Regions from separate parts of the Ureibacillus sp. 179-F W5.1 NHS genome, predicted to be linked through region 2. Evidence: riboswitches for the same ligand, from Rfam matches in the RefSeq annotation. Region 2 holds a riboswitch; each other region holds the start of a gene.
What was found. A riboswitch is a leader RNA that binds a small molecule or an ion and turns the genes downstream of it on or off. The one in region 2 is predicted to bind lysine.

Region 1 (5,705 bases), on a different contig from region 2:
CAGGAACACCATTCATCGTTCCTTCTTCCACATTGACACCAGTTAATGATGCATCCACATCTCCAGGAAATACTTGGTGGGCATGACCTGAAATGATTGCATCTACACCTTTTACTTTAGATAACAAATAAGTGACATCTTCTTCCCCTTCAGTATGTGTCATATCACCCATACCAGAGTGGGAAAGAACGACAATTACATCTGCCCCTTCTTTTTCCATGTCAGAAACAACATTTTCAACTGCATGTACTGAGTCATCTACCGTCACTTGTCCAAGTAAGTGAGACTTGTCCCAATTTAAAATTTGAGGTGGAACAATACCTGTTACACCAACTTTGACTGTAGACTCTTTGCCTTTTTCATCTACAACTTCTTTTTCAATAATGACATATGGCGTATACATATAATCACCTGTACTTGCATCACGTACATTCGCATTAACAAATGGGAAATCAGCATCATCATAAACTTCATCTAAATAATCTAATCCATAATTAAATTCATGGTTCCCAAGAGTCGATGCATCATAATCTAACAGTTCCATTGCCGTTATCGATGGATGTTCTTCCCCTTCTTCTAAAACATCAACCGATTGTTTATAAGAACCTAATGGAGTTCCTTGAATCGTATCACCATTATCAAATAATAATGTGTTGCTATTTTCTTTACGCGCTTCTTTAATTAATGTTGCTGTTTTAACAAGACCTAAACTGTTCGATTCAGTATCTTTGTAGTAGTCATAATTCATTAAATTTGTATGAATGTCTGATGTACCTAAAATACGTAAATCAACGGTTGTTTTATATTCTTCAAGAAAAGCGTTTAATAGTTGATATAATTGATATTCAGAAATGACATTTTTCGGTTTTAACGTTTTTCCTTCAAAACTATTTAAAAACCCATATTCAACCGCTTTTGCAAATTCATCACGATTTTCTTTTTTAATTGCATGATAATCTTTATATTTCTTTAAAGTATCTTCTGAGTACGTTTTGTCATCATCTAGCATATGAACAAGGCTGACAACGGCTTCCTCTAAGGTCATTTTTCCCTCTGGTGCAAAACGTTTATCCGTCTTTCCTTCGATGAGTTGTAATTCAATTGCTTTTTCAATATACGGTTTTAAAGAATCAGGAACATCTTTAAAGTTAACCGTTTTGCCTGAACCTAATTCTACATCCATAGCTTCAATAACTGTTTTTACATATTCGCCACGTGTTACCTCATCTACTTTTTTAGCACTTGCTTGTTCAATATTTGTCATACCGACAACAGCTATCGATAAAGCTAAGGCAGAGGCGGAAACTTTCTTCCACATTAAAACTCATCTCCCATTTATAAGACTTTTCAAACAATTAAATAATATCAAAAAGTAAGATATAAATATACTTATTTATTAATATTTAACAGTTTTATAATATTGTTTGCTATCTAGCAATAATCGTCTCAAAAATGGGGCAATATTATATGTATCATTTTTAAAGGCTGACACAAAAAATGAAGTTTTTTGTATCAGCCCCCAGTCACTCTAAATTTTCAATTATTGTCCAGAACGTCCTTTTAATTGTGACTCTGCCATTTGAACAAGACGTTTTGTAATTTCACCACCAACTGAACCATTCGCGCGTGAAGCATCTTCAGGTCCAAGGTTCACACCAAATTCTTGTGCGATTTCATATTTCATTTGATCCATTGCAGCTTGTGCACCAGGAAACAGTAGTTTATTTGAACTTCTATTAGAAGCCATTTTCTTCACCTCCTTGTGATATTAGAATGTTCCAGGTGCGCTAATTAATACTGTGATAAATCATTCCACCAAAGTATCAATTTCCCTCGTATACTTTCATACTAATTTTGTCAAAAAAATCTACATGTAAATAAAATCAAAAGGTCATAATAAAATTCAAATAACAATTACATGTCTTTTTTATTCGTTTTATGACGGAAATTTCACTAAATAAATGTTTAATTTCAAGGCTTATTAATAAAACCACGTTGAAATAGCTTTTCAAAATCTTTATATGGTAGATGAAAAAAATGACAGTTAAAGTATTGCAATCTTACGTTTAAACATGTATGATTTTAATAATTAAATATTCACTTATTTCAATTACCTTTTGAAGTAAGGATAGAGGAGCAAAGACCATCAGTACGCAATTTGAGGATAATGAGATCCTATGACAATTGTGGAAAGGGGAATTTGCCGAAGCTTTTGAGAGCCTCATTATCTCGAAGCTGGTTCTGTTATTGAACAAATGCAGGACTGTCATATAGGTTTCTATATGGAGGGCTATCTTACGCAAAGAAATGAAGTTTATTTCTACGCAACAACGATCCCTCGTTGTTGCTTTTTTGCGTTTACTTAACTTAACGCCCTTCTCCCTCTATTTTCTAATAAAATATAAGGATGTGGAGAAGTATGAATTTCGGAAAAATTTTAACTGCTATGGTGACTCCCTTTAATGAACGGGAAGAAATTGATTGGGTGGCTACCGAAAACTTAATTAATTATTTGCTTGCCAACGGTACAGATGCTTTAGTCATTTCAGGTACGACTGGAGAATCCCCAACTTTATCAGAAGATGAAAAGGTAGAATTATTTAAATTTACTGTGAAGGTTGTAGATGGGAGAGTTCCGATTATTGCCGGTACAGGTTCTTACAACACAAAAGCCTCGATTGAATTAACAAAACAGGCTGAAAACGTTGGTGTGGATGGCATCATGTTAGTAGCTCCATACTATAACAAACCTTCTCAAGAAGGATTGTATCGACACTTCAAAGCAATTGCAGATGAAACATCCTTACCAATCATTCTATACAATGTACCTGGTCGCAGCATTGTAAGTCTTTCAGTTGAAACGATTGTTCGTCTTTCAGCAATACCAAATATCGTTGCGATTAAAGAAGCTAGTGGTAATTTAGATGCAATGGCTGAAATTATCGAAAAAACACCTAGTAATTTTTCATTATATAGCGGGGATGATGGCTTAACATTACCTGTCTTATCCATTGGAGGAGCTGGTGTCATTTCAGTGGCGTCTCATATTATTGGTCAAGAGATGCAAGCGATGATTAAAAAATTCCTAATCGGGAACTTAAGTGAAGCAGCAAAGGACCATCGTAAATTGTTACCTATCATGAAAGTACTTTTTGCTACTCCTAATCCGACTTCAGTAAAAGCAGCTTTAAATTTAAACGGAATTCCGGTTGGTGGTGTACGTTTACCAATGGTGCCACTAAACAAATTAGAACTCGATTCATTGAAAGAGGTTTTAAATACTCAACATAAAGTCATTTCTTAAATAATCGATTATTCCAAAGTTTCCAAAGAGATCGTCTTCCAATTGACGATCTCTTTTCTATTACATATGTTTTAACTTCCCCTCCATCTATTTACTTTTTGACAGAAGTTTGAGTGACATGTCTGTTATTAGAATTATGTACCAAATATAACACTTTCCTCCATTTCTTCCTATATTTTATATCAAAATATTTCACAGTGTATTCCCATGCAAAGCAATCTGAAGAAAATATACTTTTAACAACAGAAAAACAAATAGTACATTCCCTATTATTAATGGAAGTAATCCCTTCATTCTAATGGGAGTAAAATACGGCGAACTTATTAAAAAATAAAAAAAGGCACTGTAAATAAACAGTGCGATGACCATTCATTATTCCTCTTTAATAAACCGTACTTCATCATATCCACAAGACTTACAAACCATTAAATGGGGACAAATTTGATCTTTTGCCGTATTAGGATAACCATCTCCCATTTTGACCGTTTCTTCATCATTATAGTGTCCATAAAGATCCAAATAATCAGACACTTTCCCTGAATCCTCTAATGTCGTATGACATTTTGGGCAATTTACTTCTAACGTTTTTAATGAATTACATAAAGGACATATAGCCATTCGTATCACTCCTTTGCATTATAGTATCCATATTTTTGCTAATACTATGTAAACGCACCTTAAATAGAAACCCATTTTGAATAACATGACATTTTCTACATGAAATTGGGCAATCTAAAGGACAGCTAAAAGTAATGGAGGAAATCAGGATGAAAAAGGAAGAGAAACTAAATGAAGAAGCTGCATTAAATAACAACTTAGACTCAGCTACTTTAAGAGCGAACATGGAAATTGCTAAAGAACACGTACAAGCAAAAGCAACAAAAACTGCAACTCAAAAAAAAGAATAATACAAATCGGTTCTAACTTCATTTCGAAGAAGGTAACAATAAACTTTGTTTATGTTGTCCTTTATTACTACCCTTGGTATGCCAGCTTCCCGTTTCGATTCCCTTTTATCGCAAGTTGCCCTCGGTAAATTACAACCAGGGAAAATGGTAAATCGGGAAATTAAACTTTCAGAAGTAGAAGGAATTTTCCAAGACATGACGAATTTTGCTACGACAGGAACATTCATCGTAACGGATTATTCATAAATACGGTTAGACTATCTGTCATTTACAGATGGTCTTTTATATTTTGTTTCCTCATACTGTTCGTACATTTTAGCAATTGATATCAAAAATTTTCCGTTCATTTTATGTAAGATGAAATAGAGGTGATTCACAAATGGTATATAGTGAAGCTACGCAACAACTGATACTCTATATCGAAAATCATATAACCGATGATTTGCAACTAAAACAATTCCCTTCTGTTGTAGGATATTCAAAATATCATTTACTAAGGGTATTTAAACAAGAAACTGGATTAACGATTGGAGAGTATATACGTTTAAGATGTCTTGCGACAGCTGCAATGTTTCTTCTACACTCCGTCCGATGAAACAATTATTACAATTGCATTTATGCTACAATTTCAATCGCAAGAAGCTTTCACCCGCGCGTTTAAAGAAGTATATACCATGCCTCCTGGAAAATATCGAAAAATGATGCGATCAATAGGCGGAATGGAGGAAAGCAATATGAGTAACAAAGTAAAGGGATGATTTTTAAGTGGTTCCCACCCAGCTAACTATGCATTTGGGGTTGATGATCAAGTATTCCATTTAGGAACGAAATCAGGTGTATTATTTTCCACCGGAGATGTTGGTGAAGGGCAATTTGGAACAATTATGCAAAGTTTTCAAGCAGATATCTATAAAGGGAAACGGATTAAATTGTCGTGTTATTTAAAAACAGAACAAGTAGATAAATGCGGTGCATGGTGTCGAATCGATAATGCATCAGGGGATACAATTCAATTTGACAATATGGATAACCGTTCTATTACAGGGACGACTGAGTGGAACTATTATTCAATCGTACTAGACGTACCTGTACAAAGTACATCCATTCATTTCGGCGTCTTATTGGTAGGAAATGGAAAAGTTTGGGCGGATGGATTCCGATTTGAGGAAGTAGACGATTCAGTCCCTTCAACAAATATGATGGCAACTGAATTCCTTCCTACTCAACCTGTTAATTTAGATTTTAATGAGGAATAATCCAATCAGTAAATAAATCGTGATATTCAAAGGTAAGGGAAATGCCCTTACCTTTTATACATACAATTAATAAAGTCTCTTACTATAGCTTTCTTCCAACCTCTCTTGGATATCCTCGACACTACTATTCGGAAGTTTTGCGTGTTCAAATAATATTTTGGAAGCCGAGGGTAACAATTCTTTCTCTGTCCAAGTATCCGGCTCCCATAGACCGGATCGTTTAAATGCTTTCGCACA
Region 2 (5,705 bases):
GATTTATGTACACAAAAAGAAATTCTAGCCTTTGCACAAAGGTTGGAAGTCGCTCGTTTGTTATTAAACGGACATACTTACGAAGAAATAGAAGAATTAACATATGCAACTTATAAAACGATTTCTCGAGTTAGAAAAGTTTTACATAACCAGCATTTGAAATGTATATTAAATCGAATAAATAGTTCAGCCCAATGAAGAGTTCTAATCTAGGACTCTTTTTGTTTTGAAGCTATAAATCACTTTAGCCATTTAAAGTTTCAACGCGTTACATGGAACGATTGCAGCTTAAATTTTTTTATAATACGATTTATACGATAAGTTACAAAGTTTGACAAAAAACATCATTTAGAGAGGAAACATCTATGCGATTTTTACAACTTTTTTTAGGCTGCTTTATAGTGAACATTGGCGTTTTTATTTTACATAGTGCTCATGTTGGCACAGGAGGATCGATTGGTTTAGCACTAAGCATTTCCTATTGGATTGATCTAATCTTTCCCATTACCTATATGATAGTGAACATCCCTTTTTTTATCCTATCTATTAAAAAACTAGGTTTACAGTTTACGTTATCCACTGTCCTTGCCATTGCCATCCTTAGTATATTGTCCTATATAACTGAGATGGTAATGCCTGAAATCTCAATTCCTACTTGGATTGGCGTTATTGTTGGTAGTGTCATCGTCGGTTGCGGGGTACTCCTTTTGTTCCTTAATAAATCATCCCTTGGTGGAACAAGTATTTTATCACTCTATTTACAAAGAAAATTTCAATGGGATCCAGGAAAGACATTATTCATTTCTGACCTTTTCATCATTTTAACAACTTTATATTCAATAGGATGGATTGGTTTCATTTATTCTTCCGTTTCCGCATTTATTGTGTCAGTTATCGTTTCCATATTTAAAAAGCGGATAGATGAAAAAATGAATAGAGATGAAGTTAAAGAACAGTTAACAAAGGAAAATGAATTAACTGAAATGCCAGTACTACAACAATAAAGGGGCAATCCATTTTGGATCGCCCCGCATCGATTATTTTAATGTTCGTTTTAAAAATTCTTTCGTTCTTTCTTGAGATGGGTTAACTAATACTTGTTCAGGAGGACCTTCTTCCACAATAACCCCTTTATCCATAAAAACAATCCGGTCCGATACTTCTCGAGCAAACTCCATTTCATGGGTTACGATAAGCATCGTTCTACCTTCATCTGCTAATTTACGCATTACCTTTAAAACTTCTCCTACCATTTCAGGATCTAGCGCAGATGTTGGTTCATCGAATAACATTACTTCCGGATCCATCGATAGCGCTCGAGCAATTGCTACCCGTTGCTTTTGTCCACCAGATAATTGTCGCGGTTTCGCATTAACATATTTCTCCATTCCAACAACAGATAAATAATTTAAAGCGTTTCTTTTTGCTTCTTCTTTTGTTCGTTTTAATACTTTTTGTTGTCCAATAATACAATTGCTTAAAACATTATGATTATCAAAAAGATTAAATTGTTGGAATACCATTCCTAAATGGGTACGGTAGCGTTTAATGTCATGTTGATCATTTAAAATATTCGTACCATTATATATAATATCGCCAGCCGTTGGCGTTTCTAATAAATTAATACAACGAAGTAGCGTGGATTTTCCAGAACCTGATGAACCGATTAAACAGACCACTTCACCTTTCGAAACTGAAAAGTTCACATCGCGTAAAACTTCATTGTTACCAAATGATTTATTTAGATGTTTGATTTCAATTACTTTTTCCATCTTGTTTACTCCTTACGCGATAAGATTTTAAATCGTTTGTTTTTGTTCTACTTTATAGGCATTTTTGCCATCCATTTTTCGTTCGATATAACGTAATATAAATGTAGCGGTTAATGTCATGATTAAATAGATGACACATGTTATAACGTAAGATTCTGCAAAGCGGAAGTTTGCACCGGCAATCGATTTTGTCGTAAAAAATAGTTCCGTTACACTAATTACACTTAATACCGCAGAGTCTTTAATATTCATAATGAATTGGTTACCCGTTGCAGGTAAAATATTTCTGAAAACTTGGGGTAAAATAACATGAAGCATCGTTTGAAAATGACTCATTCCAATCGATTCAGCTGCTTCATATTGACCTTTATCAATTGATGCAATCCCACCACGAACATATTCAGCCATGTAAGCACCTGTATTTAATCCGACAACGACAAGGGCAGCAACAAAGCGATCCAATTCTAATCCGTAAGCAGCTAAACCATAGAAAACAACCATTGCTTGTACAATCATTGGTGTACCACGGAAAATTTCCACATAAACTGTTAATATGAAATTGAATACTTTTAAAATAACAGATTTTATCGATTTCTTACGAAGGGGTATCGTATGCATAACACCGATAAACAATCCGATAAGAGCACCAATAATTGTACTAATAATAGCAATGACTAACGTCATATATGCGCCACGTAAATAACTTGGCCAATTCTCTTCTAGAATTGAGAGTATAATATCTAAACTCATAAATATCCTCCTAAATATTTTAGAAAATCGAACATATCATAATTGAAGTTTCGATAGTAAAATCATCTTGCCTTATCTATTTCTCTGTTTGAAAAAATAGAGCCACTGGCCGGATAATTCGACCAGTGCTACTATGTGAAAATTATTTTGCTGCAGGTTGATTTGCAATTGCTTCATCCATTAGCTGTTTGCGTTCTTCTTCAGAAATGGATTTTAATGTTTCATTAATTGCTTCTAAATTTTCATCGCCTTTTTTAAGACCAATTGCAACGGCTGTATCCTCTTCTTTCGTTTCAAAACCATCTTCCAACTCTACATATACAAAGTTTTCATTTGCAGCAGTCGAAGATACTGCCTCTGGTCTTTCAGCAACATAGCCGTCAATTACTCCAGATTCCAATGCAACTCGCATATGAGAGAAACTTTCCATCGCTGTTTCTTTTTGTACATCTGGAATTTGATCGATTACTTCATAATTTGTTGTGTTTAACTGAGAAGTGATTTTAGCACCTGCAAAATCCGCTAATGTTTTCGCATTGGCATATTTTCCACCAGCTTTTGTAACGATAACGAGTTCACTAGTGTAATAGTTTTCTGTAAAATCAATGACTTTTTTACGTTCATCGGTTGGACTCATACCTGCGATAATGGCATCAATTACACCTGATTCTAATGCTGGAAGTAGCCCATCCCATTCTGTTTTAACAATCACTAATTTTTTCCCTAATGCATCGGCAACACGTTTTGCAATTTCTACATCATAGCCACCAGCATATTCTTCAGAACCTTCAATTTTAACTGCTCCGTTTGAATCATCCTGTTGTGTCCAGTTAAACGGTGCATAACCAGCTTCTAAACCTACTTTTAATACATCGCTATCTTCCTTTGAAGAGGATGATGAAGTACCTTCCTCAGAACTGCCACATGCAGCAAGTAAAATGACTGCTAATAAAGTCGTCATTAATAATGTAATTTTTTTCGACATCTTTCTCTCTCCTTTTACTTTTTTCGAGCTTATAACGCAAAAAGCGACCTAAGATGAACTTAGGTCGCTTGAATAGAAAAGCCCAAATCCTCTTACGCTCCCGATTGAGATAGCACCCCTCAGATGGTTGGGAAACTCCATCTGAGACAGTCCTGCAATTATTCACTGCAGACCCAGCATGAAGTAGAGAGCCTACTTACACACTTCGGCGACATTTCCTATTTTCCATATCATTGCTTTGCTCTAAGCTCCATGAAAAACTAATAAATATCGCGCCTCTACCCCACTCGTAACGTGAGGTTTTAATATTAAATTACTATTAATATGTTACTATATTAACATCTTTGTGTCAACATTGATTATTCTGATTAATAAAATATTCATATAGTTATATATTCCATTTTAAAGGTCGAAATATAAAAAACCTCTAGCAAAATAATTTCGCTAGAGGCTTCCTTATAATTAAGAATTTAAAAGTAAATCTTCAGGATTTTCAATTAACTCTTTAACTGTTTTTAAGAATCCAACAGAATCTTTACCATCGATAATACGGTGGTCATAAGAAAGAGCTACATACATCATTGGGCGGATTTCCACTTCCCCGTTAACAGCCACTGGACGGTTAACGATAGAGTGCATACCTAAAATACCAGCTTGAGTACCGTTCATAATAGGAGTAGACATTAATGAACCGAATACACCACCGTTTGTAATTGTAAATGATCCACCAGCCATGTCGTTTAGGCCTAATTTTTTGTCGCGAGCTTTTTTCGCTAATTCTGCGATATCTTTTTCGATTTCAGCAAAGTTTTTGCTATTTGCATCACGGACTACTGGTACAACTAAACCTTCTTCAGTTGAAACCGCAATACCGATATCAAAGAAGTTATTTAAATGGATTTCATCTCCAACGATTTGTGCATTAACGTATGGATATTTTTTAAGCGCCGCAACAACTGCTTTTGTGAAAAATGACATAAATCCAAGTTTGATATCGTTTGCTTTTACGAACTCTTCTTGTTTGCGTTTACGTAAAGCCATGATGTTTGTCATGTCAATTTCATTGAATGTTGTTAACATTGCAGTTGATTGTTTAACTTCTAATAAACGTTTTGCAATCGTTTGACGACGACGGCTCATTTTTTCAATTGTTACACGGTCAGATTCAGCTGCTGGTGTGAAAACAATCGGACCATTTGTAGATACAACTGGTGCTGCTGGTGCTGCTACAGGTGCTGTACCATGAGCAGCTACGTCTTGTACACGTACGCGACCTTGTGGATCTACTGGTGAAATTGATGCTAAATCAATGCCTTTTTCACGTGCTAATTTACGTGCTGCTGGAGAAGCAACAACGCGTTCGTTTGAAGTTTCTTCTACTACTGGAGTTGCAGCTGGTGCTGGTGTTGGTGCAGCTGCTACTGGTGTAGCTTCAGCTTTTGGAGCTTCTTCAGCTGGTGCTGGCGCTGCGCCTTCTCCAGCTTCAACAACAGCGATTACTTGACCTACAAGAACTGTATCGCCTTCTTCAGCTAGGATTTGAGTTAAAACGCCAGCTTCTTCAGAAATAATTTCAGCATTAACTTTATCAGTTTCTAATTCAACGATAAATTCGCCTTTTTCAACATGATCTCCAACTTTTTTTACCCACTGGGCAATTGTACCTTCTGTAATCGATTCTGCTAATTCAGGGACTTTAATTTCAGCCACTTTGATATCCTCCTTTGAATAAACATGTGTACCTTTGAAATAGAAGGCACACATGCATCTACTAACATGTAATAGCCTATTTGAATATTAACATCAAAAGTTTATTTAGAAAGAGCTTCGTCAATAACTTTTGCTTGTGCAATTTTATGAGAATCCATGTCTCCTTCAGAAGTTGAAGACATTTCAGGACGACCAACATATTTCACTTTTTTACCATCAGCAAGGTCTAGCAAATATTCAAGTGCATATTTCCAAGGACCTTGGTTTTTAGGTTCTTCTTGTACCCAAACGATTTCTTTTGCATTTGGATATTTCGCAATAATTTCAGATATTTTTTGTGTTGGGAAAGGATATAGTTGTTCCACACGAATAATGTGTATGTTTTCATACCCTTTACCATCTTGAATACGATCTGCTAAATCAATTGTTACTTTACCTGAAGCAAGGATAATACGTTCTACTTTTTTCGCATTTCCACCTAAACCTGG
Region 3 (5,705 bases), on a different contig from region 2:
GTAAAAGGTATGCGTTTTCAGTACCATCCATTTTAAGGATAGCATCCCATCTCTCTTGCTCTTCTTTTACACGAGCATCATAGATTGATTGAGGAAGATCTTCCGCATGTTTCTTTAAGCCTTTTACATATTTAACAGCGTTAGGTCCAGCAACTGAACCACCATAAATCGCTGAAAGTAATGAGTTAGCACCTAGACGGTTTGCACCATGTTGTGAATAATCACATTCACCGGCAGCAAATAGACCAGGAATTTCAGTCATTTGATCATAATCTACCCATAGACCACCCATTGAGTAGTGAACAGCTGGGAAGATTTTCATTGGTAATTTACGTGGGTCATCCCCTACGAATTTTTCATAAATTTCGATGATACCACCAAGTTTAATATCTAACTCATGTGGATCTTTATGAGAAAGGTCAAGGTATACAACGTTTTCACCGTTAACACCTAATTTTTGGTTAACACATACGTCGAAGATTTCACGAGTCGCGATATCACGAGGTACTAAGTTACCATATGCAGGGTATTTTTCTTCTAAGAAGTACCAAGGTTTACCATCTTTATAAGTCCAAATACGTCCACCTTCACCACGTGCAGATTCAGACATTAGACGGTTTTTGTCGTCTCCAGGAATCGCTGTTGGGTGAATTTGAATCATTTCACCGTTTGCATAAGATGCACCTTGTTGGTAAACGATCGATGCAGCAGAACCAGTGTTAATGATTGAGTTTGTTGATTTACCGAAGATAATACCAGGACCACCTGTTGCCATAATAACAGCATCAGAACGGAATGAACGGATTTCTTCTGTTTTCATATCTTGAGCTACGATACCACGGCAATGACCTTCGTCGTCAAGAACAACGCCAAGGAATTCCCAATGTTCGTATTTCGTTACTAAACCATCTACTTCATAACGACGAACTTGCTCGTCCAACGCATAAAGTAATTGTTGACCAGTAGTGGCACCAGCAAATGCTGTACGGTGCATTAACGTACCACCGAAACGACGGAAGTCTAAAAGACCTTCTGGCGTACGGTTGAACATAACACCCATACGGTCAAATAAGTGAATGATACCAGGAGCGGCATCACACATTGCTTTAACAGGTGGTTGGTTCGCTAAGAAGTCCCCACCATATACTGTATCGTCAAAGTGAATCCATGGAGAATCCCCTTCACCTTTTGTATTAACTGCTCCATTAATTCCGCCTTGCGCACAAACAGAGTGTGAACGTTTTACGGGAACTAATGAGAATAATTCAACTTCAGTGCCTTCTTCGGCTGCTTTCATCGTAGCCATTAAGCCTGCTAAACCGCCACCTACGACGATGATTTTGCTTTTCGCCATGATTATTCCTCACTCCTCTTTCTTTGCTATAAAACTGCCAGGAAATGTTACTATGTTATTATACGAATGCTAGAATTGCAGCAACACCAATGATACTTAATAGAACGAAGAAGATCATCGTTACATAAGTTGCAACCTTTTGTGAACTTTTCGATTGTGTAATACCCCAGCTCACTAAGAATGACCAAATACCGTTTGCTAAGTGGAATGTAGCAGCTAAAATACCTAAAATGTAGAATGCTAACATAAACGGATTAGCAACGATTTCTTCCATCATATTAAAGTCAACATCTGCACCAAGAGCTTTTTGGATACGAGTTTGGAAGATGTGCCAAGCAATGAAAATAACAAGGAATACTCCCGAAATACGTTGCAACATGAACATCCAGTTACGGAATGTCCCGAAGCGCTGTATGTTTGAAGTGGCAGTAAAAGCAATAAACACACCATATAAACCGTGGAATAGAATTGGTATGTAGATTACTACCCACTCAACAATTAACAATAGCCAATGTGGAACCAATTCCATAATCCCTATTGAATTGTTGTAGTTTTCTTCTCCACCAGTAGCAGTGAAGTTCAGTGATAAGTGAAACACTAAGAACAGACCTACAGGAATAATACCTAATAGTGAATGTAAGCGTCTCCAGTAAAACTCATGATTTTTTGACAAGACTATTACCCCCCCTAGTACTTTTAAATACCCGAGCCAATTTCACTTCACGATTTTGTAAAGGTTCATAGATTGACTGTGTATTTCATAATGGTACAATATTATGACATGTCCATTGTACTCTCAAGAATTACGAGCGTCAAGGTTGCATACAATTTTTTATCTCATCATTTCATTAAAAAATATGCGCTATCTCGGTAGAATTTTCTCTTTTAAAGAATATTTTACTTTCTTATACTAAATAATGAAGAAATTAAGAAAGAGGTAATTTTAAAATGACTCACATCCACAACACTGTCCCAGCATTTGGCTACGAAATTATTCGAGATTATTTACTTCCTACCATTCTTGGAAAACATGAAAAGGATGTTCTTTACTGGGCAGGGAAAGATTTAGCCCGCAAATTTCCATGTACTGATATTCAGCTCATTATCTCCTTCTTCCAAGACGCAGGTTGGGGCGTTTTAACCCTTGATAAAGAGGAAAAGGATGGCTACATATTTCATCTAACAAATGACGCCGACTTATTAAAAATCGAAGAACGTTCCTTCCGACTAGAAGCAGGCTTCATCGCTCAACAAATTCAAGCATTACAAGGTTGTCTTACAGAATGTTTCGACGAAAAACGCGAGAAACAGCAACAAGTCGTCTTCACACTTAAATGGGATAAAAAAGAAAAAGTAGATTAATTCCTACATATTATAAAAGCCAATTCCAAAGACTACTCCCCTTCCATATCGACATGAAAGGGGATATCTATGGAATTGGCTTTTTAATTTACGTACTCTTCCACTAATTGAAACTCATCATGTAACACATTTGCTGCCCGGACCATTTCATCTTGCGGTACGACAACGGATACTTTAATCTCCGACGTACTGACCATTTTCACTATTATATTTTCTTTGCGTAATCGATCAAACATTTGGGCAGCGACACCTGGATTGGAAACCATTCCTGAACCAACAATTGAAACTTTTGCTAAGCCTACTTCAAAATCGGCAAAACTAAATCCTAATTGGGCTTTATTTTGTTCTAACACTTTAATAGCTTCAGCAAAATCTTCTTTTGCAATGGAGAAAGATACGGTTGGTTTCACTCCATCGATAACTGCTTGAACGATAATATCTACGTCGATGTTAAACTTTGATAGAGTCATAAAAATATTCGCTAGAGAGGAATTTTCATAGGAATCAAAACCTACTGTTAACCGAATAATGTCTGCTTCATATGCTACACCACGAACAACTCTATTTTTCTCCATTTTTACCTCTCCTTTTATCCATGTCCCCTCGACATCGTTTGTGCTAGATCGAACGACGATCGGCATTTCATATTTTTTCGCTAGTTCCACTGCCCTCGGATGAACAAAAGTAGATCCTAAATGGGCCAGTTCAAGCATTTCATCATAGGTCACTTCTTTTAGTTTCCGAGCTTCCTTTACAACCGAGGATTCGGCTGTGTAAATTCCATCCTGCTCAGTTAATATTTCAACATATTCCGCATCTAGAGCTGTACCAATGGCAATTGCTGTCGTTTCTGGACCGCCTTCCCCTAAAGTCCACAAATCTTTATATTGATCATAACCTTGAGAACCTGCCACAATAGCTATTTCCCCGTTATGTATCCGTTCAAGAAGAAAATCGTGGTGTATTTGTTCAATTAATATATTTCCATTGGACTTCACCACTTCAATTCCTGCCTGCCAACCAGAAAGGGAAACTGCCTTCCATCCTTTCTTTTCTAGTACAATCGCTAGTAAACTACTAGCAACTTGCGTGTTAATCGCTTTTAGCGCATGACTTTCTCTATCAGCAATTCTTTCGGTAAAAATCGACGAATAAGGAAGTAATTTTCCTTCTAGTAATTCAATAGAAGGAACAACTACTATAGTATTTTTCCCATCGCTTCGATGCTTTAAAATTCGTTCCGCTAGTTTATCAATTCTTTCCGGTGTTAAAAGGGAAGAACTGTCGACTTTCACTACAATTGTCTCCATTGGTACACACTCCTTTTACAACTTTCGAAAAAGTGTATTTTTCATCAATTCAGAAAACTTATACATCCATTATACCATTTCAAAATAAAAGCAGCTTCTCACTGAGTGTGAAAAGCTGCCTCAAAAATATACCGATCGGTAAAATCTTTTATGAGATAGCCCTCCAGAATCACTCTGACTGATTCTGACAGTCTTACACTTCTTAAATGCAAAACCAGCAAATAAATCTGAACAATGGATTTATCGCTTCGGCAAGTCTCCCTTTCACCACCTTTCCTAGAATTGTTCATCCTCCAGATGGTTACTATTGAACCTTGCACCTCTATCATGTTCGTATTCATATTTAAACTTACAATAGCACACCGTTATTCCTTTGACAATGTGTCTTTATGAAAGTGATTGTAGATAGCCATTGCTGTTGAACTTGGAATATGGGCTTCCATTAATTGCTCTACCGATGATTCTTTTATTTTCTTAATAGAACCGAAATGTTTCAGCAACTGTTGTTTCCTTTTCGGTCCAACCCCTTCAATGCCATCCAAGACGGATTGGATCGCATTTGTTTGATGTTGTTGACGTAAAAATGTAATTGCAAAACGATGGACTTCATCTTGAATACGTTGTAATAAATAAAATCCATCACTCGTTCTTTTCATTTCCACTGGGATTGGAGGTTCTCCGTACAATAATTGGGATGTATTATGTTTATCATCCTTTGCTAAACCTGCAATGGGAATGAATAATCCTAATTCATCTTCAATTACCTCCCGCGCCACTTCCATTTGCCCTTTCCCACCATCAATAATAATTAAATCTGGCAATGGTAAGTTTTCCTTTAACACCCTTGTATAGCGACGTCGAATTACTTCTTGCATAGCACCATAGTCATCGTGCTTAGCCGTTTCCCGCAATTTATATTTCCGATATTCCTTTTTTGCCGGTTTTCCATCGATGAACACGACCATTGCTGACACAGCATCCGCTCCGTGCATATGGCTATTATCGAAGGCTTCAATTCGAAGAGGTGGAGCTATGTTCATGGCATTACCTAATTCTAAACAAGCCCCAACAGTTCGTTCTTCTTGCCGTTCAATTAATTGGAATTTTTCTCGAATGGCAATTTGAGCATTTTTCGTAGCTAAATCGACCAATTCCTTTTTCGAGCCTCGCTTCGGCGTAACAACTTTCATTTGTAAATAGTTTTCTAATAACGATTTTTCCACATTCGTCGGAATGAAAATTTCCTTCGGTTTAATATGCTCAGGTATATCGTAAAACCGACCGATAAACGTTTGGAATTCCTCTTCTGGTTCCCGGTATATTGGAAAGATGGATACATCCCTTTCAATTAATTTCCCTTGGCGTACAAAAAAGACTTGAACACACATCCACCCTTTTTCAACTGCATAGCCAAAAATATCCCGGTTCGATAAATCACCCGAAACGATTTTTTGTTTTTGCATAACCGTTTCAATATGGGCAATTTGATCTCTATATTCCTTTGCCCGTTCAAATTCTAAATTTTCCGCTGCATCGAGCATTTTCTGTTGTAACTCTTTTTTCACATCTTCAAATCCACCATTTAGAAACTTTGTAATTTCCTCAATCATGTCATCATAAACATGTTCTTCAATCTCCTTTACACAAGGAGCTAAACATTGTCCTAAATGATAGTATAG

Region 1: linked by a shared signal. The riboswitch ahead of dapA (4-hydroxy-tetrahydrodipicolinate synthase) and the one ahead of ACH0B5_RS02275 (transporter substrate-binding domain-containing protein) in region 2 are both predicted to bind lysine.
Region 3: linked by a shared signal. The riboswitch ahead of ACH0B5_RS03320 (aspartate kinase) and the one ahead of ACH0B5_RS02275 (transporter substrate-binding domain-containing protein) in region 2 are both predicted to bind lysine.

What each region holds. Positions count from the first base shown of each region.
Region 1 covers NZ_JBIQFG010000009.1:2,579-8,283, reverse strand. The annotation lists gene ACH0B5_RS06250 (bifunctional 2',3'-cyclic-nucleotide 2'-phosphodiesterase/3'-nucleotidase) at 1-1,318, opposite strand, end outside; gene ACH0B5_RS06245 (alpha/beta-type small acid-soluble spore protein) at 1,541-1,747, opposite strand; lysine riboswitch at 2,122-2,301, shown strand; gene dapA (4-hydroxy-tetrahydrodipicolinate synthase) at 2,420-3,304, shown strand; gene ACH0B5_RS06235 (hypothetical protein) at 3,677-3,922, opposite strand; gene ACH0B5_RS06230 (hypothetical protein) at 4,072-4,212, shown strand; gene ACH0B5_RS06225 (hypothetical protein) at 4,258-4,458, shown strand; partial or broken gene ACH0B5_RS06220 (helix-turn-helix domain-containing protein) at 4,592-5,468, shown strand; gene ACH0B5_RS06215 (pyridoxamine 5'-phosphate oxidase family protein) at 5,535-5,705, opposite strand, start outside.
Region 2 covers NZ_JBIQFG010000002.1:198,279-203,983, reverse strand. The annotation lists gene ACH0B5_RS02295 (YerC/YecD family TrpR-related protein) at 1-198, shown strand, start outside; gene ACH0B5_RS02290 (YitT family protein) at 366-1,004, shown strand; gene ACH0B5_RS02285 (amino acid ABC transporter ATP-binding protein) at 1,038-1,772, opposite strand; gene ACH0B5_RS02280 (amino acid ABC transporter permease) at 1,800-2,522, opposite strand; gene ACH0B5_RS02275 (transporter substrate-binding domain-containing protein) at 2,665-3,507, opposite strand; lysine riboswitch at 3,610-3,796, opposite strand; gene odhB (2-oxoglutarate dehydrogenase complex dihydrolipoyllysine-residue succinyltransferase) at 3,970-5,217, opposite strand; gene ACH0B5_RS02265 (2-oxoglutarate dehydrogenase E1 component) at 5,319-5,705, opposite strand, start outside.
Region 3 covers NZ_JBIQFG010000004.1:38,681-44,385, reverse strand. The annotation lists gene sdhA (succinate dehydrogenase flavoprotein subunit) at 1-1,354, opposite strand, end outside; gene ACH0B5_RS03330 (succinate dehydrogenase cytochrome b558 subunit) at 1,413-2,027, opposite strand; gene ACH0B5_RS03325 (YslB family protein) at 2,303-2,716, shown strand; gene ACH0B5_RS03320 (aspartate kinase) at 2,800-4,026, opposite strand; lysine riboswitch at 4,175-4,359, opposite strand; gene uvrC (excinuclease ABC subunit UvrC) at 4,392-5,705, opposite strand, start outside.